3 regions of the Paenibacillus sp. W2I17 genome follow, and region 2 is predicted to be linked to each of the others. Evidence: predicted binding sites of a transcription regulator. Region 2 holds the regulator's gene; each other region holds the start of a gene.

Region 1 (9,980 bases), 4.8 Mb from region 2:
GATATCTGCCTGATGGTAGGCCTCCCGAATATCCCGGAAATCATACGTGCGCTGGTTAATTCGTTCCGCATGTGGATGAGTACGATGCCAGTAACGAAAGACTCTCCCGACCGTACTGCCTTCGACCAGTTCCCCGGCAAATTCAATCTCCAGATCCGGAAAGGCTCCAAGTAGTTTATCCGCCGCCAACATCATTGGAATAATACCCCGCTCCATGCTGATGCGGCGCGGATAGATAATGCGAATTGGGTGGGGAGAGGACACAAGGGCATCCACAGTTTTCTTTTCAACCTGTCCCTGAATCGGACCTTTAACCTGATACTCAGCATCTGCTTCTACTAGAATCTCCTTAGCCCAATCCGTTGAATTCCGGTGGTTATGAGCAAACCTATACGTTTCGCCATCTGCCTCGACTTCTTCCAGTTTCGATAAATTCAAATGGAAATCTACCGTTCCTTTCCCCTCTCGTTCTGGATCGCTATCTGTATCCCCACCTCCATCTCTGTTAGCCTTACCACTGTTCGCTCCAGCACCACTCGTTCCATCCTTGCCTTCTACAGCTTGCACTCCTGATATAACAGCACCAACATTTTCTTCATGACTTGCCAGATCATTCTTCCATGCGACAAGCCATTCGTCTTCCTGTTCTTGCTCAAAGGTTCGCGTTGGTGGGGCAGGTGTGAAATAGGACGTATCCACCGCATTGGGAATCAGGACAACCTGCCTTGGATCGGTATAGGTGCACGCAGCCCGGCAAAAGGTCTGGAAATGGGAATCCACGGATACAATGCACACGAGTCCATCCAGAGCCAGTTGAATATGTTCCGCGACTTGTTGTTTGGTCTCCAGTGGCAGTCCGGGACGATCCCAGTTAATGCCGTGACAGATGCCAAGACTGCCGGGTTTGTAGGTGATGGGTTGCCACAGACAGCTGGCATAAATCACTGGGCCGCGCGCTGCTGCTGCCATCCGGTCAAAGGCTTCCGGTACATTATCCATGTCGTACGAATAACCAAATACGTCAATCTGCTCCGTCCGAGTCTGGAATGCTTCAAAATAAGAGAGCTGATGAACTTCGGGAATATGCCCGAGTCCACGGATGACACTGCACAGATCCAGAATGTAGCGTTCCAGTCCACCCCCAAATACACGACCGAATTCCCGGTTGTACCCGTCGGTGAAACTATGCGTCAGAATACTCACCACGCCCATCTCACGGTCCCTCCTTCCAGGGGATCAGCCGAGGTTCCGGATCGAGAATAGACTCGTAATGTGCAAGATTGCCCCACTCACCGCTCGGATCAATACGTTTGTAGCGCAAATATTTACGAACCCGGTCCTCCAGACTGCCTGCCCAGCCGAGATGCTGAACCTTCAGTTCCGTGCTGACTCCAGGCAACACGGTGCAGGACAAGGGGAGGCGGGGAACATGATGATTCTGTTGTGGATAAAAATAAGGATATCCAGGCATATACCGTACAAGTGAAGCGGTATGCCGTTTGTGCAGACACCAGAGATCATCTTCCCGGTAGTGGGTCCGGCCACCCCACATATCGTAGAATCGAAATGCAAACCAGTCCGCATACTCCTGATTAATCAGAGTACGTATGGCTTTCTTGGCCTCTGTGCTGTACAGCTCATCCGCATCAACTGAGAGCAACCAGTCGGGACATGTTCCCGCCGCCGCTTGCCATAAGGTGTTGCGAAGCCGCCATTCCTCGGCGAACAGCGGTTTCTCCAATACCTCCAGACGGACCACCTTTGGATAGGCTTTGCATATGTCCGGGGTTCCGTCTGTGCTGGCATCGTCCACAATCACGATCTCATCTACGAACTCACTCAGATCATGCAATACTTCTTCAAGGTATCGGCCACGTTCATTGCGAACCTGGAGCATAGCTGTCAGCTTGTTGCCTTTGCTTTTGCGAACCCGACGAATGGAGAAGGGCTCTTTGAATACGCTCGTTTCCTCCTCTATGGAAGTAGTGTCCTGTTCGAATTGACCATGTGCGTCAGTCCAGAGATGCACTTGGCTTCGGGAGTCATGTGATGGTTGTGCATGATCCGGCGTGTGATCGCCATTTTCCAATAAGTTTATATGTGTCCTATCCACTGTTTCCGTTGGCGTGAAAGTGGTTTCGGTTCGGATATCCCTGTGCACCATTGGCCCATTCAACTGTTGTCTACGCTTCTTCGGGTCCAGCATCATGGCACCTCCCCAAGCAATTGCTGTACAGCATGATCCAACAGCTCCAGCTCGACAATCCGGGCTAGCGCATCTTCATCCTCCAGTGCTGTCTCAAGGAAATGTCGGACTGCCCCGTGTCGTTCCCCTCGCAGTGCCAGCGCACTGCCGGATAATTGCTGGTAATCCCGGCGACTGGCATCATCCTGAATATCGACTGCATGCACCAGAGCCAGTGCTTCTTCCACACGTCCAGTCTCCTGGTAAATGCGGAATTTCCAATGTCTCGCCGTTTCTCCGCCAAGTTCGTCCAGGATACGCAGGGCGTTTCCGTAATCATCATTCATACGCAGTAGTTCCGCTCGTACAAGTTGATCTTCTCCTGCCTCAAGCCAGCGACAGAGCTGTTCATAATGATGCCGTTCCTGTTCGTCGGCTGCACTGATTCCATACACCAGCAGGGCGTCCTCCAACTTGCCGGTCCGGGCATGAATGGCAGACAGGAATCTATAGTGTGAGACTACACAGTCACTGCGACCATTCAAGACCGCATGGGAGAATGCCTCTTGAAGTGAATTGATAGCCCGAGGATCTTCAAGCAAGTACTCATAGGCTGCCAGCAAAAAGGATATCGTCTCATGTGCACCTGCTTTGGCACGGAGCTGTTGGTAGAAGTCGGCACGTACACTGCATTGAAGCAGTGTGACGCTATCTGGAGTGCCTGACAGGATCTGCCGCAGCGCATGCAGGAAGAGCAGTTCGTAGTCCCGGAGGGGGACTTCGAGATCATCCTTTTGCATCGTCCCCGCAGGTGCAGGGTCTTCGCCGCCCAGCCAGATGGCACGTACGCCTTGGAATAACAGCTTCATATAACGTGTTTCGGAGGATGTGCCGACCAGATCGGCGATGCCGACGAGTTTGGAAATACTGCTCTCCCATAACGGAGATTCTGCTTCGTTTCCAGCAGGCTCAGGGAGCAGGGCAATACATAGCTCAGGCTCCAGCGAAGCTGTAGCCATTAGCCAGTAGGGATGGGCGACTACGGCTACGGTGCGAGGTTCCAGCAATAGCTGCTCGGCTTCAGGGAGGGAGATGACGGTAATGACCGGAGGTACATCTTCTGTTTGCGTCAGGCTGCTGACATAGTAGACCTCTCCCTCGATCGACAGCAGTGCAGCAATATCGGGATAGGGAAAGGATGACCAGCCTCCTTTGCGAGGGAAGAGAACATACCGGACAGGGGGCTGTGTTGTACTGGCCTTATCCAGGCTGACTTCGGAGTCTTCACCTGGTAGTGGTGCAGGTTTTTCCATAAATAGTTCACCTCACCTTGACTGTAATATGGTGCGTCATTCACTCTGCATGTACTTCATGCTTTCACTTCATATGTAAAGCCCTCACGGTACTTCGCATGATATGCCTGAGACTAACATATGGGCATTCCGTCCCAAACATGAGTATCTTCCATGAATAGATGCAGTTGGCAAGCTGTGATAATAGGCTGAATTTTATCTTTTATGTGACCAGGATCACTTTTTTTTGCGCTAGAGACGAAGATTGTGATAATTCTCACATGTATAAAATAGGTAATCTGGCACAATACGTTCATCAACGTATTTGGCGGACAGACAGCGAAGGTGCAGCTTCAATGCCAAATACGCATACTGCGAAGTGAACAGAAAGAAGGGGTAACGGTATGGATCCGATTATGTTATCGCGTATCCAATATGCACTTACAACGATTTTCCATTTCTTTTTTGTCCCGCTATCCATCGGTCTTGTACTGTTGGTTGCAATCATGGAGACGTTGTACGTTGTTAAGGGTAAGGAGATTTACAAAACGATGGCCAAGTTCTGGGGCAAGCTGTTCCTGATTAACTTTGCCGTCGGGGTTGTCACAGGTATTCTGCAAGAGTTCCAGTTTGGCATGAACTGGTCCGAGTACTCCCGATTTGTCGGAGATGTGTTCGGTGCGCCACTGGCTATTGAAGCGCTACTGGCGTTTTTTATGGAGTCTACATTTATTGGATTGTGGATATTCGGATGGGATCGTTTGTCCAAAAAAGTGCATCTAGCCTGCATCTGGCTGGTGTTTGTCGGCACATTCCTGTCCGCGCTGTGGATTCTGGCAGCCAATTCGTTTATGCAACATCCTGTTGGGTTTGAGATTAACAATGGCCGAGCCGAGATGAATGATTTTTTTGCACTCATCACAAATGGTCAGCTTCTCGTTGAGTTCCCACATACAATCTTTGGGGCATTGATGACAGGGGCCTTCGTTGTAACCGGGATCAGTGCCTACAAATTGATGAAAAAGCAGGATGTGGAGATCTTCCGCAAATCGTTTAATATCGCGATCATTATCGCTCTTGTTTCCTCATTTGGCGTCGCTTTCTCCGGGCACTTCCAGGCGCAATATCTGGTGGAGACACAGCCGATGAAGATGGCAGCCAGTGAGGGCACATGGACAACGACAGAAGATCCGGCACCATGGACGGTGGTCGCTTTTATTGATCCGGATAAACAGGAGAGTACGGGTGAGATCAAAATCCCTGGATTGCTCAGTTATCTGTCCTACAGCAAGTTCTCCGGTAGTGTCAAAGGCATGAAGGAGCTTCAAGCTGAGTATGAACAGATGTATGGACCGGGGGACTATATCCCGCCGGTACGGACAACATTCTGGAGTTTCCGCATCATGATCGCAGCGGGTGGTTTAATGATTGCACTGGCGCTATACGGTACGTTCCTAGCCATGCGTAAGAAGCTGGAGGTCGCTGGAAAGTGGTTTATGCGTCTGATGGTGTTCGCCATATCTTTGCCGTTTATCGCCAATACGTCAGGTTGGATTATGACCGAGGTAGGAAGACAGCCATGGACAGTATTTGGCTATATGACAACCGAAGCCGGGGTCTCGCCGAACGTATCCGCAGGAATGATCCTGTTCTCGACCATCGCTTTTACCGCTGCGTATACGGTTCTCGGAATCGTGATGGTATACCTGTTCGTACGTGAGATCAAAGCAGGACCGTTTGCGGTCGAGAACCCAGAAGATCACGATGAATCGGCCGATCCGTTCGGCGTGGATGGAGGTTATTCCGTTGTCACTAAGTGAGTTGTGGTTTTTGCTGATTGCCGTATTGTTTGTTGGTTTCTTCTTTTTGGAAGGTTTTGATTTTGGTGTGGGGATGTCTACAGGCATTATCGCCAAAACAGACCGTGAACGTCGGACTCTGATCAACTCGATCGGTCCGTTCTGGGATGGTAATGAAGTATGGCTGATTACGGCGGGGGGAGCAATGTTTGCTGCCTTCCCGCACTGGTATGCCACGTTGTTCAGTGGTTTTTACCTGCCACTTGTGGTGGTGTTACTCGCCTTGATTGGCCGTGGAGTTGCTTTCGAATTCCGCAGTAAAATGAAACAGCAGCGCTGGCGCAAAACATGGGACATCATCATTGTTGTCTCCAGCGCGCTCTTGCCTTTCCTGTTCGGAGTGGTCTTTGCCACGTTGATGAAAGGTCTGCCCATTGATGGGGAGATGCAATTGCGTGCAGGATTCCTCGATATTGTTAATCCGTACACCGTGATTGGCGGCTTGAGCGTAACCCTGTTATGTCTGGTGCATGGATTGCTGTTTGCCTCACTACGGACAGTAGGTGATCTCAGAGAGCGTGCCTTGAAGACAGCGCAAAAATTGATGCTGCCGCTGGCTGCACTACTCGCTGTTTACGCGTTAATGACGTATTTCATGACGGATGTGTTCGCCGTACGCGGCTGGGCTCTCTGGATCATGGTTGTACTTGGTGCAGTTTCGCTTGCACTTGCGGCATACTTTGTTCGTCAGAAGCGTGAAGGCTGGGCTTTTGGTATGACTGGAGCAGTTATTGCAATTGCCTTTGCCTCGGTCTTTATCGGACTTTTCCCAAGAGTGATGGTGAGTTCCTTTGGGGCGGCGTATGACCTGACTGTATACAATGCCGCATCGGGTGCGTATTCATTGAAAGTAATGACCATTGTAGCTTGCACATTGCTGCCGTTTGTTCTTGGCTATCAGATCTGGAGTTATTATATCTTCCGCAAACGTCTGAACGAGCAGCACCACCTGGAGTACTGATATGGGACGGGGGCTGCTGAAGCTGCCGGGCATCCGGCCTGTACTTGCGCTGGCATCAGCGCTGGTGTTGCTACAGGCGATGACGATCATTATGCAAGCCAAATGGCTGGCACAGGCCATCACGGCATTGTTTGAAGGTTCATCCGTAACGGAGCAGTACCCGGTACTGCTGCTGTTCCTGGCTGCTTTTGCCGCCCGCTACGCCCTATCCTTCTGGTTACAACTCGTGACTTCACGATATGCGGAGAAGACAGGGACTGATCTGCGCAGACAGATGGTGGAGCAGTGGTTCAGACTTGGACCGCGTTATGCCAAGACGGAGGGCACAGGACATCTGGTTACACTGGCACGTGAGGGAACAGCCCAATACAAGACGTATCTCGAACTATTCATTCCTCGCATGCTGGGCATAGCATTCACACCCATCGTCATTCTGCTGTATGTGTTCAAGCTGGATCTGATGTCCGGGGTTATTCTGATGCTGACACTCCCAATCCTGATCGTGTTCATGATTCTGATTGGCCTCGCTGCGCAGCGCAAGATAGACGGACAATTCAGATCCTACAAAGCACTCGCCAACCATTTTGTTGATACCCTGCGTGGGCTGGAGACGCTGAAAACATTGGGACAGAGCAAAACACACGAAGGGTCCATTCTGCGGGTCAGTCAGCGGTATCGGAAGGCAACGATGTCTACCCTGCGCATGGCTTTTCTTTCTTCGTTTGCACTCGATTTCTTCACCATGCTGTCCGTTGCTTCCGTAGCAGTTGGTCTGGGATTACGTCTGACGGAAGGGCATATGCTGCTTGGCCCTGCGCTGACAGTACTGATTCTGGCACCGGAATATTTCCTGCCTGTACGTATGCTCGGCGCTGATTATCATGCCACATTGGACGGTAAGGAAGCCGGAGCGGCCATTAATCAGGTGATTGAACGGGGGAAAGTCGCCGAACAGAAACAGAAAGAAGCCTATGCAAATGTTGTTGCACATCCGGTTACGTTAGAGGACGAAGTTGGATCTGTTGGATCTACATCATCATTATCTTCGGGTAAAAAGAAAGCTACTACTTCAGCCATACGCGTCGTGTTGAATGATAAAACGGCTGCGGGGCATCTTGCTCCTGATCCTGTTTCTACTACTCCTGAGCTTGTTTCTTCCTCTTCCTCAGTGTTCTCTTGGAATGAGAATAGTAGATTGGCTCTAACGGATGTACAGGTACGACACGATGATGAAGGTCCTTATTCGCTAAAGGATGTCACATTTCAGATCACAGGTCTTGGCAAAATCGGTATTATTGGCGCCAGCGGAGCAGGCAAGTCCACGTTGATTGACGTATTGGCTGGATTTCAGCTTCCTACTTCAGGCCAAGTATTAGCCAACGGACAGCCTGTGACACAGGATATGCTTGAATCCTGGCGAAGACAGATGGCAGCTATCCCGCAGCATCCGTATATTTTCAGTGGAAGCCTGGCCGATAACGTTCGTTTCTATATGCCGGAGGCTTCGGATGCGGAAGTGACCAAGGCCATTAGCGCAGCTGGATTAACCAAGCTACTGTCTTCATTATCCGGTGGGCTGCATGAGCTCATTGGGGCTGGTGGCAGACAGCTCAGTGGTGGGCAGGAGCAACGGGTGGCTCTGGCAAGAGCTTTGCTTAGTAAACGAAACATCCTGTTGCTTGATGAACCGACAGCTCATCTGGATGTGGAAACAGAGTATGAACTGAAACAGACGATGCTGCCACTGTTTGAAGGCAAACTTGTATTTTTGGCTACCCATCGTCTGCACTGGATGCCACATATGGATCAGATCATTGTCATGGATGGCGGCACGGTGGCAGAGACGGGAACACATCAGGAATTACTGGCACGACAAGGTGTATATTATCAGATGATTCAGGCCCAGATGGAGGCGATATAAAATGAAGTCCGGATATGAGCATATGGAGACCGTCCGTAACGGAAAAGAAAAAAATAGCTGGATTGCTCCGTATGTGGCACAGTACCGGTGGAGATTCATTGCAGTCATTGCGCTAGGTACATGCGCTGCCTTGTGTGCGGTACTGCTGTTGTTCACCTCCGGATTTCTGATCTCCAAGTCTGCGCTGCGTCCTGAAAATATTTTGATGGTGTATGTACCTATTGTTGGGGTACGTGCATTTGGGATATTCCGCGCCGTGTTTCGATATATCGAGCGATTGGCAGGACATGATGCCGTATTGCGGGTGTTGGCCGATCAACGGGTGAAGCTGTATCACATTCTGGAGCCACAGGCCCTGTTCCTGCGTTCTCGCATGCAGACCGGAGATGTGCTCGGAGCACTGGCCGATGATGTGGAGCGGCTGCAGGATATTTATCTGCGTACAGTCTTCCCCGCCGTTACCGCGCTTGTTATGTACGGTGGGGCTGTGATTGCCTTTGGCAGTGTTGATCTGGGATTTGCGGTGTGGATGGGCTTGTATATGTTATTTCTCGCTGCCGTGTTACCTGTAATCTCTCTGAAAGTGACGTGGAAATGGCGTGTGCGGCTGAAAAAGGAAAACAGCAGGTTGTATACCCGTCTGACCGACGGTGTACTTGGACTGGGAGATTGGCTTGCAAGTGGACGAGCAGCAGAATTTGTTCAGCAGCAGGAAGAAGCGGAGGAACAGGTCGACGCAGTTCGTCGCAAGTTGCGGCGTTGGACACGCTGGCGTGATCTGATGGCCCAGTGCGTCATTGGCCTGCTGGTGGTATCGGTTACGTTATGGGCCGGAAATGCCGCTTCTGTCGGACAATTGCCTGCCGTGATGATTGCTGCTTTTGTGCTGGTACTATTTCCGCTCACGGAAACACTCCTGCCTGTAGGGGATGCTGTGGAGCATCTTCCACAATACCGGGAATCGCTGGACCGCTTGAAACAGCTCGAAGAGAAAGAGCATCTTCCGTTGCAGAATGGAGCCGGTGATGCTGACGGAACGGGCGAATCGATCTCTGTAGTAAAAAACGGCAACGGATTGGCTGGACAGCCATCGGAGTCCTTGCCAGCTGCGAATGCTATTCTGGACAGACGAATTCGTCTTCGCATTCCACCCAAACTCAGAGCAGACATCGAGATTAATCGCGTAAGTTACCGTTATGCAGCGGATGATGCTTATGCCGTACAGGACGTCTCCCTTCATCTGCCACAAGGTAAACGATTAGCCATCCTTGGACGAAGTGGCGGCGGCAAATCGACCTTGTTGAAGCTGATACAGGGGGCTTTGCTGCCGTCTGCGGGGAAAGTTTTAATCAATAATATGTCTGTGCAGACCTTGGGTGAGAGTGTCACTGATGTCATTGCGGTGTTGAATCAGAGCCCACACCTGTTCGACACCACGGTAGCCAATAATTTGCGGATTGGTCGTCCACATGCAACAGATGAGCAGATTCGTCAGGTGGCCGCGCAAGTAGGGTTATCCGGTCTGATCGAATCCTTGCCGCAGGGATATGATACACCGATGCTGGAGACGGGGCTGCGTTTCTCCGGTGGGGAAAGGCAACGGATCGCTCTGGCCCGGGTACTGCTTCGGGAGACACCTGTTATTATATTGGATGAACCAACCGTAGGGCTTGATCCGGTGACGGAACGAGAGTTGATGCGCACCATTCTGGACAGCTTGCAAGGCAAAACGATGATCTGGGTCACCCATCACCTGATTGGT
Region 2 (9,980 bases):
GTATTCCACGATGTGGTTCAATACGCCTCTCCGTATACGCCCAAGCGATTTGTCAAAACCTATGGAGATGTGGGTACATTAATCAGAACGAGCATCGAAGCTTACGTGAAAGAAGTGAAAGATCGTTCGTTCCCGGCCGAAGAGCATGTATTCAATGCGGCGGATGGTGTTCTGGATCAACTGTACGGCGGACAAAGCAAGGAAAAGGTGGGGAGTAACTCATGAAAGTATTACGGACAATCGCAGAGTTAAGACAGGAACTAAGCTTGAAGCGTCAAGCGATTCGGTCCAGTGCGTCCGTTGTAGGTCTGGTACCAACAATGGGTTATCTTCATCAAGGTCATGCAAGCTTGATGCAGGCAGCCAGACAACAGAGCGATATCGTGGTATTAAGCATATTTGTTAATCCGATTCAATTTGGCCCTAATGAAGATTTTGACAGCTATCCGCGGGATGAAACCAGAGATGTGGAAACAGCACGCTCACAAGGAGTGGATATCGTATTTATTCCCTCTGTTGAAGAGATGTATCCACAGGCAACGCAAACGACGGTATCTGTCTCACAACTGACGGAGCGCCTATGTGGCGCTTCCCGTCCGGGGCATTTTGACGGGGTAACAACTGTAGTCTCCAAGCTCTTCAATATCGTACAGCCACAGCGTGCATTTTTTGGTATGAAAGACGCTCAGCAGGTTGCGGTCATTCAACAGATGGTGAATGATTTGAATATGCCCGTAGAAATTGTACCCTGTCCGATTGTTCGCGAAGAGGATGGCCTGGCCCTCAGTTCACGTAATGTCTATCTTAGCGCTGAACAGCGTACTCAGGCGTTGGTTCTGTCGAAGGCACTGCGCGCAGCTCAGGAAGCCGCAGATACAGGTGTAGCTATAAACGCCGCAGATATCCGTCGTATTCTGCGCGAGCAGATTGCAACCTCACCGCTTGCCGTTATCGACTACGCCGAGATTCAGGCTTTTCCAAGTCTGGAGCCGCTCACAGATCAGGAAGAAGTTCAAGGCCGTGACGATCTGCTCATTGCACTTGCGGTGAAATTCGGAAAAACAAGATTGATTGACAATATAAGGTTGCAAAAATCGGAGGTACTGTCCCATGTTTAGAACACTGATGAAATCCAAAATTCACCGGGCTACGGTAACGGAAGCCAACTTGAACTATGTGGGTAGCATTACCATAGATGAAGACTTGATGGAAACATCCGACTTGATGGAAAACGAAAAAGTGCAAATTGTGAACAACAACAATGGTGCACGTCTGGAAACTTATGTGATTCCAGGACCACGCGGAAGCGGGGTCATATGTCTTAACGGCGCAGCTGCACGTCTGGTGCAGCCTGGAGATAACGTCATTATCATTTCTTACGCCATGATGTCGCAAGAAGAGGCAAATACTCACAAACCAACCGTTGTATTTGTAGATGGACAGAATAAACCTGTACAAACGATGAAACAGGAAGTCCACGCAACAATTATGTAATCGACTGGTAAGGAGAATGAAATCGGCCCTTGAAGCAAAAAATGAGTACAGGTCACTGCACTAATCCATTTTTTCAAGGGTGGGGATGCATCGATGTTCCAGCATGTTTTCGCAGAAATGAACGACATGTTAGATGAAATTATCAAGAGCTATCCTTCCGCTGAAGGCCTGAACAAACAAGAATTGCTGCAAAAGTGGAACTTGCTTAAGCGGATGAGTGACGGAATGCTGGATGAATGGCTGATGTTTGAAGAAAAGATGAGCCAGGTAAGGGAGCGGGAAATGGATAAGCCTGCTTCCCTTGAACCGGAACAGGAAGCTGTTACCGCTCTGCCTGAACTCCATCTGGAATGTTTCAGTCGAGGTCAGGGTTATTTCAAATTACAGATGTATCCGCAGGCGATCATGCAGTTCTCCCGGGTTGTGACCGACCATCCGGAGAGTGCATTGACTCGTTTTTACCTGGCGCTCGCGTATCTGAATCTGGAACAAATGGCTGAAGCCGGGACACATTTGCAGCAGATCATGTACCTTAAGGGTTCACCTCGCTTAAAAGGGCTTGTATGTAACGCCCTGGGCTGTATTCAAGCCAAGCTTGCGAATCCCGAAGCTGCATGTTCACTCTTTGCACAGGCCCTTCAGTATGACCCGACATTGACCGAACCACTGTACAACATGGAAGCTTGCAGGTTGAACAGGGGAAAATTGCAATATGCTAATCAGCTGACGACCCTTCATTAAGCGGGAATTCGGCGACAAAAAACGGTGTTCCCTCCTTTGGCATAGCGGCGGGGACACCGCTTTTTTGTCAGTTAATTTTCAAATCCCCTTTTTTTTGCTATGCTGTAACATAGACTGGAATGGAAGGGACCGTACATTGCAATGAAATTTGCCGTATTGGATTTCGAAACAACCGGCACGCAGTCCGACGGTGAGATTATACAGGCCGGACTTGCCATCATAGATCATGACTACAGCATAACTCAAATATATAGTTCTTATGTGAACCCCGGTGTACCGATTCCCCCGTTTATTTCGGGGTTGACGGGTATTACCGATGAAGATGTAGCGGACGCTCCTTCACTCGAAGAGATGATGATGGAGATGGTTCCGCTGCTTAATGATGTGGTGCTTGTTGGACACAACGTCGCTTTTGATTTTCACTTTTTGCAGAATGCTCTTGACCGTTGCGGTTATTTGCCGTTCACTGGCCGCATTCTGGACACGATTGATTTTCTGAAGATTACATTCCCATCACTGGGTTCTTATCAACTCGGTTATGTGTCTTCCGAATTTGGATTTCAACATGATCGCCCTCACCAGGCAGACAGTGATGCACTGGCGACAGCCTATGTGCTGCTAAAGTGTCTGGATGAGTTAAAGGAATTACCGCTCATAACGATTCAGCGCCTCAGTGACCTGTTTGCACCAGAAGACAGTGACTTGGGTTGGTTCTTGGACGGAATGCGCAGTGAGAAGGAAGCAGAGCCGATTCAGGATCTGGACGGACATACCTATTATCGTCAGCTTGCTCTTAATGTAAGTGATTGGACCGATATTGGTGCACCACGCGATGAGCGGGAGGCTAACCCCCTTGATGGTGTAAGCTTCGAACAGTTTATGGACCAGGTTCGGGAGAACCTGAAGGATACACTAGATCATTACGAAGAGCGTGAAGCGCAGACTCAGATGTTCAGCAGTGTAAGGCAAGCCCTGGATGAAGAGAAACATCTCTTGATCGAAGCAGGAACAGGCACTGGTAAATCTCTGGGTTATCTGTTGCCTGCTATTTACGAAAGTGTGAAGCAGGAACAGAAAGTTATGGTTAGCACGCATACAATCAATCTGCAGGAGCAATTGAGAGAGCGGGACATTCCGATGCTTACCCAAGTGGTTCCATTCCCGTTTAAAGCTGCTGTCTTCAAAGGACGTGGACATTACCTGTGCCTGCGCAAATTTGAACACAAAATCAATAAACGTGAATTCGCCACACCTAAAGAGGATTATTTCACAGCAGCTCAGATGATTGTCTGGCTTACGCAGACCGAAACCGGAGATGATGAGGAACTTAACCTTAGCGGACGCGGAGGGGACTTCTGGGAGACGGTACAGAGCGAATCTGAGTCTTGTCTGGGAAGATCATGTCCATGGTTCCGCAAATGTTTCTACCATCGTGCCAAACATGAGGCAGGGTTGTCTGATATCGTAATCACCAATCACTCCAAATTATTTACGGATGTGAAAGCCGCGCATCAGCTGCTGCCAGCCTATGAGAGTCTTGTGATCGACGAGGCACATCATCTGGAGGATGTCGCTGGTAAACATCTTGGAATGCATATGAAATATTTCACCTTGGTTCATACACTGACCCGCCTATTTAAAGACAGTCGTAATGGTCAGCTGCCTATGCTTCGTTCGCAGTTATCCGGGCATGAAAATTCGGTGCAATGGGGCTCCATGGTGGATCAGATGTTCCCGCTCGCTCTTGAAGTTAAGGAGCTGTGGGATCGTATGAGCGATGCCTTGTTCGGTCTGTTGCCTGAACGAAGTGATGCTTCACCGGGAGAGACGGGGCAATTTTCACTGCGTCTGAAAGCATCTCAGAAACCTGCAAAATGGCAGGAGTTGCAGGATCTGGAGAACCAGATCTATGTGACTCTGGGCGATTTGGTTCGAAAAGGGGACAAATTGCTGCTTGAGGTGAAAGAGGATCAGGATGATTATCAATCGGATAGTTTGATCACGGACATTACAGGATTGCTGAAAGATCTGACCACATTGAAGGAGAATCTACGTTTCTTCATGCGTATGGATGATGCTAAAACGGTATACTGGATGGAAGCCAGCGGCCAGTTCCGCAGCAAATCTCTCCAGCTGTATGCCGTACCTGTAGATGTCAGTGCACAACTTAAGGATTTATTTTTTGATAAAAAGAAAAGTGTTGTGCTTACATCAGCTACGCTTTCAGTGGATAAGTCATTCCAGTTCATGATTGAGCAGCTTGGCTTACAGGAAGCCTCTGAGAATAATCGGCTGTTAACGTCGATGTTGCCATCACCTTTCAACTATCGCGATCAGGCACTTCTGGTGATTCCGCGTGATTTCCCAAGTGTGAAGGGAAGTGTGGGTGATGCGCACTTTGTTAATATGCTGGTGCAATCACTCGCAGAGACGGCAATTGCTACGCGTGGACGCATGATGGTTCTGTTTACTTCATACAAGATGCTGCGACAGGTCTATGATCCGCTGAAGGAGGCGCTATCTGGTAACGACATCTCGTTGCTTGGGCAAGGCGTTGACAGTGGAAGTCGTTCCAAATTGACTCGCAGGTTCCAAGATGCCAAAGCAACGGTACTTTTGGGCACAAGCAGCTTCTGGGAGGGTGTAGATATCCCGGGAGAGGCCCTAACCTGTCTCGCTATTGTTCGACTGCCTTTCCAGCCACCGAATCATCCGTTGGTGGAAGCCAAGAGTGAGCTGCTTCAGCAACAGAAGAAAAATCCGTTCATGAAACTGTCCGTGCCGCAAGCGGTCATTCGTTTCAAACAGGGATTTGGCCGGTTGGTGCGTACAGCGAAGGACAGAGGAATTGTCATTGTTTATGATACACGGGTGATTGAAGCGTACTATGGTAAATTCTTTTTATATTCATTACCTGGTCCCAAAATGGAACACATGCTCACGGAGCAGATGGTTCCACGAATTACCGATTGGTTGGAAAAACCTGCTAATGAACAAAAATAATGGTTGTTTTGTTCGTTATATCATTGCATGAAACTATTGTTTGGCGTTAAACTTTATTAGATATTCCCGTATCCGATTAAAGCAGTTGCACGCAAGAACTTATAACCTAAATTACAAGGAGCATTCTGTATAAAATGTCACGTTTATCTTTGAGTTTATACAGAATGCTCATCTTTTCATCTATTATTTTATCGTGGCCTTGGTAAGGGGGAGCAAGAATGAAATCGGATAAAATTTCGGAAGCGGTGGTACGACGTCTGCCTGTATACTTGCGTTATTTGAACGAGTTGCATCAGCGTGAGGTGGCTACTGTTTCTTCTCAAGAGCTTGGACAGAGGCTGGATCTGAATCCGGCCCAAATTCGTAAAGACCTGGCTTACTTCGGTGATTTTGGTCGTAAAGGGATCGGGTATGATGTATCCTATTTGATCGAGAAAATTCGTCACATTCTAAAAATCGATCAGCAAATTAATGTAGCTCTGGTAGGAGCGGGTAATCTCGGTCAAGCCTTGTCCAACTACAACGCATATCTGAAAGACAACATGAAGATTGTTGCTGTATTTGATGCATATGGACCGAAGATTGGTAGTCAAATCAACAGTTTGACGGTAAAACCAATGGATGAATTGACGGAAGCGGTTAAAACGGAAAACATCCGCATCGGTATTATTACGGTTCCGGATACGGAAGCCCAAAATGTAGCGGATCAGCTTATTGAATCCGGAATCGAAGCGATCCTTAATTTTGCACCAACCATTCTAAAAACACCGCCGCATATCCGCATTCACCATGCTGACTTTACAACGGATCTGCTTAGTTTGGCCTATTACTTGGAGACTGGAAAGGACGACGAGGAAGATGACAACAAATAGATGGGTAATTCACAACGGCAAATTTGCCGTTAATGAAGGCGGCACAACATGGAACGTGGTTCAAGGATACATGGTTGTTGAGGATGACAAGATTGTGCATATTGGTGAGACATTGCCGGATGGAGACAAAAATAGTACCAAAGTAGATGGAAAAGGACTGTTCTTCCTGCCGGGTCTGATCAATACGCATGGTCATGCAGCAATGTCGTTGCTCAGAGGGCACGGAGACGATCTTGCGTTGCAAGTATGGTTGCAGGAAAAAATGTGGCCGATGGAAGCGAAAATGACTTCAGAAGATGTATATTGGGGAACCTCGCTATCGGTGCTTGAAATGTTGAAAGGCGGAACTACAGCGTTCTTGGACATGTACGATCACATGGATCAAGTTGCCAAAGTTGTGGAGCAATCCGGCGTTAGAGCAGCACTGGCACGTGGTGTAATCGGACTGTGCTCGGAAGAAGAGCAACTGCGGAAGCTGGAGGAGTCGGCAGCGTTTGCACGTGAGTGGAATGGACAGGCAGATGGTCGCATTACAACCGTAATCTCGCCACATGCACCATATACATGCCCTCCTGACTACATAGAGAAGCTTGTGCAGGTCGCGAACGATCTGAACCTTCCTCTCCATACACATATGTCTGAAACGCTTCGTGAAGTGGAGCAGAACGTGGCTGATTATGGACTGCGTCCTGTGGCACATTTGGAGAAACTGGGCTTTTTCTCCCGTCCATCTCTGGTTGCACATGCGGTGCATCTTAATGACGAAGAAATTGAAATTTTGGCCCGTCATGATGTGGCTGTATCCCATAACCCGGGAAGTAACCTGAAACTCGCTTCCGGTGTTGCGCGGGTACCTGCGTTGCTGAAAGCAGGAGTTACCGTGTCACTCGGAACAGACGGACCGGCAAGCAACAACAACCTGGATATGTTCGAGGAAATGAGACTGGCTGCATTGATCCACAAAGGTGTATCTGGTGACCCGACGGCAGTACCAGCAGGCGAAGCGTTACTACTCGGAACGTCATATGGTGCCAAATCTATCTTCTTGAACAATACCGGAGCGCTTCAGGTCGGCATGAAGGCTGATTTTATCGCCCTTGACATTGAACAGGCACATTTCTATCCACATACAGACCTGATCTCACATACGATCTACTCGGCTTCTGCCAAAGATGTTGAGCACGTATGGGTGGATGGAAAACAAGTGGTGAAACATGGCGAATGTCTGACGCTGGATGAAGAACGCATTTTGCGTGAGTCTCAATTGGCATTTGATGGTCTGCTTGCTCGTTAATTGCAGGACAGAGCATCATAGGGAAAGGAAGTTCGGCTTTTGAAGAAAAAAAAGAAGTGGATATGGATTTCGCTGCTTGCACTAGTTCTGATTCTGTTTGGACTTCAGCGTTATTACGTCTATGTCACACAGGACCAACGTAAGGAAGAAGCGCTCGCCATACAAGCAGCACAGAAGCAACTGGGCATTACATCCTATGATGAATTGCGCAAGTACATCTGGGGAGACAAAGAAGGCTCTGACAACATCTACTGGACCCTGATCGGCAAAAATAAGGATAACCAGGATGTTATGGTCTGGGTTAAATTCGATGCAAACAATCAACCGGCTACGGGGGCAAACGCTGTACACAGTGAGCTGCTGCAGAATGGCATGTCCGAAGCGCAGATCCGCAATCGCTTCAGTTCTGAAGTTCCTGCCGGCGAGATTAAACGAATCATGCCCGGAGTTGTGAATGGAATATATGTGTGGCAAGTGTATTATAAAGACGGTACGCATAACCACTATCGCTTTTATCGTTTTAGCAACGGAGAACAGGTGGACCTGGTCTATACACTCCCGAACAGCTAGAACAAATAGAGCGACATAACTAGAGAATTAAAGAAATGAAAGAACCGGCAGACGGATATCCGACTGAACCGGTTCTTTGTGTTGTCTGTAAACATTCTTGATTTAAATAGTTAAAATTAATAATTTATTCATATTTTCACCTTCGAAAATGTATATACGATGTGATATACTCAGATATGTACTCAAAGTTACATTCAAAAACAAACAAACCTGTCGAAATTCTCGCAGGAGTCAATGTGCACATATTCGTATATACCAATAAGCCAGTAGGTTAGGCCAAAATCTGGGAGGGGTAATTCACTTGAAGCTAAAAGTATTGCCTATTGCTTTAACTGCCGTCATTTCAGCCGTTGTGTTGTTTGGAGGTTGGTTTGTATATCGTCAGGTGGCCGTGCAGAATCCGATTGAAAAGATGGTTACCCAGTACGATGGAGTCAATGACGTTCAATTAACTATTAACCGCGATGACGTACAATTGAAACTGGATCTGCAACCTGATGTTGATTTGGGCAGACTGGTACAATATATTCACAAAGAAGGACAGACATTAATTGGAACACGTTCACTAAAGTTGGATGTTGTGGATCATTCCAGTGAAGCACTGGAAAGTTGGTGGGGGGATGCGATGTTTACCGTAGCTCAGGCGATGGAGAACAAGCAATACACCGAGATTACACCAACGTTGTCAAAGATGGCGACGAATGGAATTAAGGTAAATACAGCGATGGATGACAACAATGTATATGTCAGTCTCAGAGACGGAGATGCCAGCAAGTTTATTATTCTGCCGCGTGTGCCCGGTCAGATAGGAGTGTGGCCTAATGCCTAAATGGACAAAAGAAGTTGCCATCGGATTTTTTCCCGTATTGATTATTTTCCTTGCTTTTACTGGTGTTAATATTGTTCCGATTCTGATTGCAGCGGTACTTGTCGGAGCTTTGCTGTTCATGATGCAAATGCGTGGCGGGATTACAGTAGGCGCTGCACAGGAACGTAAACGGAAGAAAAAAGGACCTTCCAAGCTTACTTTTGAAGAAATTGGCGGACAGGACAGTGCCAAGCAGGAATTGCGTGAAGCGCTTGACTTTCTCATCAAACATGAAGAAATTCGGAAGTTTGGGATTCGTCCGTTAAAAGGGATCTTGCTGACGGGCCCTCCAGGGACAGGGAAAACGTTGATGGCCAAGGCTGCTGCCCATTACACCGATTCTGTTTTTGTAGCAGCATCGGGTAGTGAGTTCGTGGAAATGTATGTTGGTGTGGGTGCCAGCAGAATTCGGGATTTGTTCAAGGACGCGAGGACCCGTGCCACCAAGGAAAATAAGGAAAACGCTATTATCTTTATCGATGAAATCGATGTCATCGGGGGTAAACGTGAAGGTGGTCAACAGCGTGAATATGATCAGACCCTGAATCAGCTCCTGACGGAAATGGATGGGATCTATTCTTCCGATACGCCAAGAATTCTGGTTATCGCTGCAACGAACCGTAAAGAGATGCTGGATAGCGCCCTGACGCGACCGGGACGTTTTGACCGCCACATTCAAGTGGACTTGCCTGACAAAAAGGGTAGAAAGCATATTCTGGAACTGCATGCGGTGAATAAACCTCTGATGAAGGAAGTTAATCTGGAGAAAACAGCTGAAGAATCGTATGGTTTCTCCGGTGCACAGCTCGAAAGTGTGATGAACGAAGCAGCTATATACGCTATGCGGGACGGGATGTTAAACATTGAACAGCGGCATTTGTCCATGGCTATTGATAAGGTCATGATGGGTGAGAAGACAGACCGTGAGTCCAGTGTGGAAGAGAAGAAAAGGGTCGCCATTCATGAATTGGGACATGCCATTATGGCAGAACTCGTTCGCCCAGGCAGTGTTAGTCAGGTGGCACTTAGTCCGCGTGGTCAGGCGCTGGGATATGTACGTCATAACCCGCAACAAGAACAGTTCCTCTATACAAAGCGCTTCCTGGAAGAGCAGATCATGATTGCACTTGGAGGAGCA
Region 3 (9,980 bases), 6.8 Mb from region 2:
ACCGCCGTTGCCCCATCAATTGCAGCCGCTTCATCCAGATCACGGGGAATCGCCAGTATGGCCGCCAGCACCATGACAATGTAAAATCCCGTCCACTGCCAGGCATTAGTCACCAAGATGGACAACATGGCAAATCGGTTATCCGATAACCAGTAGATTGGATCGATGCCCAGCACATGAAGCATTTTGTTTAATAGTCCGATATTGGGCTCATAGATGAATCCCCATAAAATACCGATAACGGCTGTCGACATGATGGATGGTAAAAAAACAGCGGTTTTATACAGACCTTTCAGCCTTTTCACATTGGCAATCAGAAGCGAAAACAGGACGATTAGGGGTACCTGAATCAGTACCGAAAATCCGATGAAAAAGCCGTTATTCCGTGTGGAAATCCAAAAACGTTCATCGGTCAGTGCCTTCACATAATTGGATAAACCCACAAAACGTGGCTCAGCCGATACCCCATTCCAACTCGTCAGACTGTAATACAGGGAGCTACCAATAGGGTATAGAAAGAACATTACAAACAGAATTAGGGCTGGCATTACAAACAACGTATAGATTAACGGGCTGCGGAGTGAAGTATTCATGGTCAGCCTCCTTCAGTCACTTCAACGATCGCAGTTTCGACTTGAATTGGTTTATTCCACGGAAGCGTTTGCTTCCTCTTGCACCTTTTGCAACTCTTCTGCCATTTTCTCTGGCGTCGTCTGCCCACCAATCAACTTCTGGATTTGCAGATTGCTGATCTCTGTCGTCACATCGGCCTGAACGAGTGCATCAAATGCAGGGAACGACGTCTTGGACGCATTAAGCACAGCCACAATTTCTTTCATCAGATCATCGGTAATGCTATCGGTCAGCACTTTCTCGTCCAGCTTCATGGCAGGCAACACACCGTCTTCCACAAGGCCGCGGATCTGCATATCTTCATTGTAGAAATTTTTGATAAAAGCTTTCACTGCTTCCAGCTTCTGCGGGTCATCCGCCACTGCTGCCGAGAATCCGTATCCATTGTTCACATCACGCATCAAAGACGTCTGATCTCCTGCTCCGTTCTCTACCGGAGGCATATTGAAGAATCCAACCTTGCCAATGAGCGATTCACCGCTCTGACCTTCTTTGAATACAGAGGATTTCCACGTTCCGTCATACATCAACACCGCTTCTCCGCTCGTAAATTGCGTGGTATATTCGGCATACTCAAAGCCCAGCTCACCTTTTTTGAAATAACCCTTATCCACCCATTCCTTATGTTTGGCAAAACCTTGCACAACACCCGGATCGGTCCACTTCGCTTCACCTGTTGCAAACTTTGCGGTAATCTCCGGTCCGGCATACCGGGACCACAGGTGGTTGGTTAACATAAGCGGTACCCAGCCCGCCTTAGATGCGGAAGCAAGCGGCACTTTACCATCAGCCTTGATCTCGGCCAGTATATTGTCCAGTTCAGCCATGGTGGTTGGGGCTTTCCATCCTTTTTGTTCGAAGTACTCTTTATTATAGAAAAAACCTTCGCCCGAACCGCCAATCGGCAGTCCATATACTTTGCCTTCATACGTAAACGGTTCAAGGGATGTAAACTGGTCCTGAATGCCCAGCTCTTGCAGGATTGGGGTCAGATCAAGCAGCATACCTTCCTTGGCATAAACTTTGGAATCCGGGCTACCGAACAGTTCAAATATATCCGGCGGGTTGCCTGCCGCCATCTCTCCGCGAAGCTTTTCCTTACGATTCACATCGGATTCGACACCATCCAGCGTAAAGGTCAGATTGGGTACCTCTCCCTCAACTTTGTCCACAACATCCTGCAGAATGGCCAGTCTTTTCTGTTTGTCGGCTCCCACCTGCGTGTGGCGGAGAAGCATTTCAACCGGTTCCTTACTTGTTTCCTCCACAGGTGTATTGCCTGCGCCTTGCTGCGGCTCGTTACTTGAGCTTGCACATCCCGCCAAAGTCCATGAAGTGATAAGCAATAATGAAAGCAGTAATGTCATTCTTTTTTTCATCTGGTTGACCCTCCTCAAGATATTGAGCATTTGGCTTTACACTCTGATTATAAAAAGCCGGAGCTTACATCGTAAGGATGACAATTCATCAATGGAGGGATAAAATCCTTCACTGGACCCATAATCTTGCATTTCCAATGGATAACAGCAAAAAAACAGCCCCTGCGAAACATGTTCGCAAGGACTGCTTGGTTGATTGTTTTTATTATATAAAGGTCAGATTACTTACCTGAACAAGCCACGCCAGCCGTTTCCTGGCGACCTTGTTCGATCAGGCGATACGCCCGCTCCACTTCTTCTTCAGTTGGTGAAGGAACTCCATCCAGTGGATATACTTTGCCGAGCGCCTCCCATTTGTAGATCCCCATCTGATGGTATGGAAGAATTTCGAACTTCTCGACACCATTTAATGTTCCAATAAACCGTCCGAGGTTAAGCAGATCCTCTTCCTCGTTATGAATGCCAGGCACATACACGTGGCGTATCCACATTTTCCGACCTTGCTCCGATAACCACTTGGCCGTTTTCAACGTTCTCTCGTTGGATTTGCCTGTCAGCTTGATATGTTTCTCATCATCAATATGCTTGAGGTCTAGCAGAACCAGGTCTGTGTTATCCAACAGATCGTGAATCCGCTCCGGTTCGTTAAACCCGTTGCTGTCCAGCGTCGTATGCAATCCCCAACGCCGCTTCACTTCCTTGAAGATTTCGGCTACAAAATGAGCCTGTAACGTTGGTTCTCCGCCAGATATCGTGAGTCCGCCTCCAGAGCTGCGGTAATAGGATAGATACGGCTCAATTTCAGCCAGTACCTCCTCTAACGTCATTTCTTTTCCGCCATCCAGCGCCCATGTATCAGGGTTGTGGCAATATTGACATTTGAGTAGACATCCTTGCATAAAAAGCACAAAGCGGATGCCTGGGCCGTCAACCGTCCCGAAAGTTTCGAGTGAATGAATATGTCCGTTAACCATGCTGCCTCTTCCTTTCTGTATCCGCATCCGCTGTGCGTTTAATATGATTTGGAATGCCTTGCTCTAGCGGTCTTCTACTTGCAAATTACTTACATCGAGCCATGGAACGTACGGTTGATGACATCCAGCTGTTGTTCACGAGTCAGTTTAATGAAGTTAACGGCATATCCGGATACCCGTACAGTCAGTTGCGGATAGTTTTCCGGGTGATCCATCGCATCAATCAATTGTTGACGATCAAATACGTTAACGTTCAGGTGATGAGCGTTTTGACCGAAGTAACCGTCCATCATCGCAGTCAGATTGGATTTACGTGTAGTCTCCTCTTTACCCAATGCTTTTGGCACGATGGAGAAGGTATTGGAAATACCATCAAGACTGTGTTCATAAGGCAATTTGGCTACAGAGCCAAGGGATGCCAGTGCACCTTTTTTGTCACGACCATGCATTGGGTTCGCGCCTGGAGCAAATGGCTCACCTGCTTTACGACCATCCGGTGTAGTTCCTGTTTTCTTACCATATACCACGTTGGAAGTGATCGTCAGAACGGATTGTGTTGGAACTGCATTACGGTAAGCTTTGTGTTTGCGAATCATACCCATGAAGTTCTCCACCAGTTCAACAGCAATGCTGTCTACGCTGTCTTCATTGTTACCGTAACAAGGGAAGTCTCCTTCGATTTCAAAATCAACAGCGATGCCTTGTTCGTTACGAATTGGTTTAACTTTGGCATATTTGATCGCACTCAGTGAATCTGCTGTAACCGACAGACCAGCGATACCGCACGCCATCGTACGTACAATGTCACGGTCATGTAATGCCATTTCGATACGCTCATAGCTGTATTTATCGTGCATGTAGTGAATGACGTTGAGGGTGTTCATATACAGTTTCGCCAGCCACTCCATCATTGGTTTGAAGCGTTTCATAACCTCATTGTAATCCAGTACTTCGCTAGTGATGGCAGGATACTCAGGTCCAACTTGTGCTCCGGATTTCTCGTCACGACCACCGTTGATCGCATACAGGAGGGCTTTTGCCAGGTTGGCACGAGCGCCGAAGAATTGCATTTGTTTCCCGATCTTCATAGCCGAAACACAGCATGCAATACCGTAATCGTCACCGTAGATTGGACGCATCAGATCATCATTCTCATACTGGATTGAGCTAGTTTCAATGGATACTTTACTGCAATAATCTTTGAAAGCTTCCGGAAGTTTCGTGGACCATAGTACAGTCAGGTTCGGTTCTGGTGCAGGACCCAAGTTGTGCAACGTATGCAGGAAACGGAAGCTGTTTTTGGTTACGCGTGTTTCGCCATTCACAGACATACCACCGATGGACTCAGTCACCCATGTTGGATCTCCACTGAACAGTTCGTTGTAATCCGGTGTGCGCAGGAATTTGACAATCCGCAGTTTCATTACAAAATGGTCAACCAATTCCTGAGCCTGTTCTTCAGACAGAATGCCTTCTTGTAGGTCACGTTCAATGTAGATATCCAGGAAAGAAGATACACGTCCCAGAGACATCGCAGCACCGTTCTGTTCTTTGATCGCAGCGAGATAACCGAAGTACAACCATTGGAATGCTTCTTTTGCTGTTGTCGCTGGCAAGGAAATATCGAACCCGTGCATATCGCCCAATTGTTTCAATTCCTGCAATGCACGAATCTGCTCAGACAATTCTTCCCGCAGACGAATGACATCTTCATCAATGACATCAACTTCGAGTGCATTCAGTTCACCTTTTTTGTTACGAATCAGGAAGTCTACCCCGTACAAAGCTACACGACGATAGTCACCAATGATCCGACCACGGCCATAAGCATCTGGCAGACCGGTAATAATCCCTGCTTTACGCGCTGCACGCATGTCGGAGGTATAAGCATCGAATACACCTTGGTTATGTGTTTTGCGAATGTTTGTAAATATATCAATGACGCCTTGAGGCAATTCGAAGCCGTATGCTTCACATGCATCAATCATCATCCGGATTCCGCCTGTTGGTTGAATGGAACGTTTGAACGGAGCATCGGTCTGAACACCGACGATCTGCTCTTTGGATTGATCCAGATAACCTGGTTGGTGAGAAACAATAGTCGCTGGTGTGTTCACATCAACGTCAAGGACACCGCCATTATCCCGTTCTTTTTTGGTCAGATCAGATACGATCTCCCACAATTCTTTGGTATTCTGGGTTGCACCTGCGAGAAATGCTTCGTCACCGTAATACGGAGACAAGTTGTGTGCCAGAAAATCATTCACATCTACGGATTTGGTCCATGTTCCTTTGGTAAAGTTTCTCCAGCCTGTTTGTTGTTTGACATCTTTTTCAATCACCGACATCGTAATCCCTCCACTAATTTGGATTTCTGGACACATAACATCTTGCTTCATTCGTAGCATTGTGTGCCCAGAGCCGCGATTAATGTGAATTGTTTCACATAAACCGGAACATGTTCTCTCTACTTGGGAACCGGAACCGCGGGATGAATGTTTTTCTTACATTTTCAGTATACGACTTGGGGCTTTCATCATCTGTGATTTTTGTCACAAAGCCAGTGAACTAACTCACTCCACCTGCGCTGTGTCCCATTAAACCCTATTTAGTTTCACACTTAGCCACTGCGCGGGCAGAACAACTTCCGATCGCTGTTATCCCCGGATTTTTTCAATTTTATATTTCAAAGGGTAAAATCCGGGGATAAAGGCGAACGCTCCGCTTCTTCAGTTTTTTCTGCCCTCTCCGTTATTGTGTGAACATCTGGCTCAAACGGTCACATCACGGATTCCGTGTAACCTTTCTAGAACCCGTTGCTCCTCTATCCTCGGAGCAGCAAACCAAATCTTAAAATAAACCCTGAAAAACAGGTGCTTCGCTCTTCTGTTTTTCTGCCCTCTTCGTTATTGTGTGACCACCTGGCTCAAACAGCCACGTCACGGATTCCGTGTAACCTCTCTAGAACCCTTTGCTCCTCTATGCTCGGAGCAAATCAAATCTTAGATTGAATCCTGAAAAACAGGTGCTTCGCTCTTCTGTTTTTCTGCCCTCTTCGTTATTGTGTGAACATCTGGCCCAAACAGCCACATCACGGATTCCGTGTAACCTCTTTAAGAACCATTGCTCCTCTATGCTCGGAGCAAACCAAATCTTAAAGTAAATCCTGAAAAACAGGTGCTTCGCTCTTCTGTTTTTCTGCCCTCTCGTTATTGTGTGAAAGACGGCAATCGGGGCTCCCCTCTCGGGGAACCCTGATCTTCTTGCCGTAAGGCACGCTTCGTTCTAGATTTATTATTCAAACTTTCCGTAGAAAGCGTTGCGGTATACATCAGCCAGTTCAGTTACCAGCGGCAACTTCGGATTGGCGGTTGTACATTGGTCTTCGAAGGCACGGTCTGCCAGATAATCTACATGTGCTTCAAAGTCTTTGGCATCAAATCCGATTTCCTGGAACGATTCTTCAATGCCCAAGATTTTGTTCAGGTTACGGATGGCATTGATGAGACTGGTAACGCCTTCTTCTGTCGTACGAGCAGGCAATCCCAGTATGCGGGCGATTTCGGCATACCGCTCATCCGCTACAAAGTGCGAATATTTCGGGAACGATGCAAATTTGGTCGGTTTTTTCGCGTTGTAGCGAATAACGTGCGGCATCAGGATTGCATTGGTGCGTCCGTGTGCGGTGTGATACTGACCGCCCCATTTGTGCGCCAAGCTGTGGTTAATGCCCAGGAATGCGTTGGCAAACGCCATACCTGCAATCGTGGAAGCATTATGCATTTTCTCACGTGCCAGTTTGTCGCCTTGCAGCGCAGATTGCTCCAGGTATTGGAATACCAGTTGGATTGCTTTAATCGCAAGTCCATCCGTGTAATCATTTGCCATAACAGATACATAAGCTTCAATCGCATGAGTCAGTACGTCCATACCTGTATCGGCAACGGCTGTTCTAGGTAGGGAGTATACAAACTCCGGATCGACAATCGCTACGTCTGGAGTCAGCTCATAGTCGGCCAATGGATATTTGGTGTTACCTTGATTTTTATCTGTGATAACCGCGAACGATGTCACTTCAGAACCTGTACCCGATGTGGTTGGGATCGCTACAAATTTCGCTTTTACGCCGAGACGTGGATATTTGTAGATCCGTTTGCGGATATCCATGAATTTCTGTTTCAGATCGTTGAAGTCCGTGTCCGGATATTCATAGAACAACCACATGGCTTTGGCAGCATCCATCGGTGATCCACCGCCAAGTGCGATAATGCAGTCTGGTTGGAAGCGGCGCATCATTTCGGTTCCACGATCTACCGTTGTTGTGGATGGATCTGGCTCAACATCGGAGAATACTTCGATTGCTACCGGCATTTGGCGTTGACGCAGATAGTGTTCTACCTTTTCAACATATCCAAGCTTAACCATCATGGCATCCGTAATAATCGCAACACGTGTGATGTCAGGCATTTTGGCAAGATACTGCGTTGCGCCTTTTTCGAAGTAGACTTTGTTCGGCACTTTGAACCATTGCATATTCACGGTACGGCGAGCCACCCTTTTCACATTGATTAAGTTCACAGCGGTTACGTTGGAAGAAGTCGAGTTACGTCCGTATGATCCGCATCCCAGTGTCAATGACGGCATGTTTGTGTTGTAGATATCACCGATGGCACCGTGTGTGGATGGCGAGTTCACAATAATCCGTCCGGTTTGCAGACGATCTGCGAATTTGCCAATCACTTCTTCATTTGTGGAGTGGATAACCGAGGAGTGACCCATGCCGCCAAAAGCAACCACTTCTGCTGCACGTTCAATTCCCTCTGCTGCCGTTTTAACTTTGTAACAAGCCAGTACCGGGCTTAATTTCTCAGCCGACAATGGGAATTTGGTACCTACCCCTTCAATCTCGGCCACGAGAATTTTGGTGCCTGCCGGAACTTCAATACCGCACAACTTCGCAATACTCACCGCAGATTGACCAACAATCGCCGGGTTCACCGCACATTTCTCGGCATTAATCGCACCTGCTGTCAATTTTGCTGCTTCATCTTTGTTAACAAAGTAACAGCCATTTGCAATCATTTTTTTCTTCACTTGATCAAAGATCGGTTCTTCAATGATGACCGCTTGTTCAGAAGCACAGATCATGCCGTTATCGAAAGATTTGGACAGGATCAAATCCGTCACTGCCTGATTGATATCTGCGCTTTTCTCGATAAAGCAAGGTACGTTACCCGGTCCTACGCCCAGTGCAGGTTTACCACAGCTGTACGCTGCACGTACCATGCCTGATCCGCCTGTTGCCAGAATGAGAGCCACATCATTGTGATTCATCAGTTCGTTTGTACGATCCATGGAAGGATCATCAATCCACTGAATACAATCCGCTGGTGCACCATGTTTCACAGCCGCTTCCAGCAGGATTTTGGCAGCTTCCCGGCTACAATTCTGTGCAGATGGGTGGAAACCAAAGATGATTGGGTTACGCGTCTTAATGGAGATCAGTGCTTTAAACATCGTTGTTGATGTTGGATTCGTAACCGGGGTAATCCCCATAATAATACCGACCGGCTCCGCAATTTTCTGGAAGCTCTCATACTCGTTATCTTCAATCACACCTACGGTTTTGTCATACTTGATGCTGTGGTACACATATTCTGTTGCAAATATATTTTTGGTGATTTTATCCTCATACACTCCGCGGCCTGTTTCTTCTACGGCCATCTTGGCGAGCATCATGTGTTTATCCAGACCCGCAAGTGCCATCGCTTGCACAATCCGGTCAATCTGCTTTTGGTCCATCTTCATGAATGCGGCGTGTGCTTTATTCGCTTTGTCGATTAACGTTTGAATATACTGACCTGCTGTCGGTTCTTTTGCTGGGGCGACTTCGTTCTTTACAGCCATCTCCCTCATCCTCCTAAAGGTTCGTATTAGTTTGTCTCTCTCGTTTACATTCACATCGTAACATGACAATAAACTTAATTATGTGATTTTTTTCACAAAGTATAACAAATTTAATTTAAGTTTTGTAGTGTCCTTCATACGACCATTTTCACTTCCTATTTAAAATATAGGGCTGTAAAATTCATCCTCTCCATTAAAAGTGAATTTTATCACAATGTTTGAAATTTCGTCATTTTTGCCCCCTTTCCTTCCCCCTCAAACGGTAAGATTAGGTATATACTGAACTTAAAAATTGAACCACCGCAATTTGTACCGTCCTTCCTCCCGGCCGAGATGACCCTGATCAGGACGGCAACGGTTTGCGGCGAACCTCGGAGGCTACTGCTTACTACAGAAGGTCGTCCGATGGACATAAAGGGGAGATAGACTTATGAGAGAACTAACAACTGTACTGGAAAAGCGCGGTAATACTAACTGTTTCTCGGAAGCAAATTTCAACCATCTGCTGGTTACCATGAAAGATAGAACCTATCCGGAAGGTACACATCTGTACTGGGAAGGCGACATCTCTGACAAACTTTATTATATGAAACGGGGCCGTGCCCAGATCACCAAATCCACGGATGAAGGCAAGGAACTGATCATGTACATGTATCAATCCGGTGATATGATTGGGCAGGCTGATCCCTTCTTTGGCTCTAAACACAGCTTCTCAGCGGAAGTATTGGAGGACAGTGAGATCGGTGTACTGGAACATAAAGACCTGGAAATGTTAATCTGCCAGCATTGTGACTTCGCGATCGATTTTATGAAATGGATGGGCATCCACCACCGGTTGACACAGACCAAATTCCGGGATCTCATGTTATATGGCAAACCGGGTGCACTTTGCTCCACCCTCATTCGGTTGTCGAATTCGTATGGTGAGCCTCATGGAGAGCATGTCATTATTCACAAAAAAATTACCCACACGGACCTGTCCAATATGATTGGAGCCACTCGTGAAAGTGTAAACCGCATGTTAAGCGACCTGCGTAAGAAAGATGGGATTGAATATGACAATGGCATGATTGTCATCAAAGATCTG

Evidence for each region. The regulator Rex, encoded in region 2, represses fermentation and respiration genes when NADH is low (regulators of the CRP and FNR family bind a similar motif). The targets are predictions, from matches to a motif close to TTGTGAAATATTTCACAA.
Region 1: QF041_RS22300 (cytochrome ubiquinol oxidase subunit I) is a predicted target of Rex. The motif match lies at 3,743-3,760, and genes of this name have one in related genera.
Region 3: pflB (formate C-acetyltransferase) is a predicted target of Rex. The motif match lies at 5,417-5,434, and genes of this name have one in related genera.

What each region holds. Positions count from the first base shown of each region.
Region 1 is NZ_JAUSXM010000001.1:4,964,129-4,974,108, forward strand. It holds gene QF041_RS22285 (glycosyltransferase family 4 protein) at 1-1,212, opposite strand, end outside; gene QF041_RS22290 (glycosyltransferase) at 1,214-2,209, opposite strand; gene QF041_RS22295 (tetratricopeptide repeat protein) at 2,206-3,498, opposite strand; gene QF041_RS22300 (cytochrome ubiquinol oxidase subunit I) at 3,882-5,297, shown strand; gene cydB (cytochrome d ubiquinol oxidase subunit II) at 5,242-6,297, shown strand; gene cydD (thiol reductant ABC exporter subunit CydD) at 6,299-8,218, shown strand; gene cydC (thiol reductant ABC exporter subunit CydC) at 8,220-9,980, shown strand, end outside.
Region 2 is NZ_JAUSXM010000001.1:209,108-219,087, forward strand. It holds gene panB (3-methyl-2-oxobutanoate hydroxymethyltransferase) at 1-225, shown strand, start outside; gene panC (pantoate--beta-alanine ligase) at 222-1,118, shown strand; gene panD (aspartate 1-decarboxylase) at 1,111-1,494, shown strand; gene QF041_RS01080 (tetratricopeptide repeat protein) at 1,588-2,235, shown strand; gene dinG (ATP-dependent DNA helicase DinG) at 2,377-5,238, shown strand; gene QF041_RS01090 (redox-sensing transcriptional repressor Rex) at 5,457-6,110, shown strand; gene QF041_RS01095 (amidohydrolase) at 6,097-7,404, shown strand; gene QF041_RS01100 (cell wall elongation regulator TseB-like domain-containing protein) at 7,444-7,974, shown strand; gene QF041_RS01105 (hypothetical protein) at 8,276-8,803, shown strand; gene QF041_RS01110 (AAA family ATPase) at 8,796-9,980, shown strand, end outside.
Region 3 is NZ_JAUSXM010000001.1:6,990,457-7,000,436, reverse strand. It holds gene QF041_RS31175 (carbohydrate ABC transporter permease) at 1-593, opposite strand, end outside; gene QF041_RS31170 (ABC transporter substrate-binding protein) at 645-2,012, opposite strand; gene pflA (pyruvate formate-lyase-activating protein) at 2,234-2,986, opposite strand; gene pflB (formate C-acetyltransferase) at 3,076-5,334, opposite strand; gene adhE (bifunctional acetaldehyde-CoA/alcohol dehydrogenase) at 6,281-8,893, opposite strand; gene QF041_RS31150 (Crp/Fnr family transcriptional regulator) at 9,324-9,980, shown strand, end outside.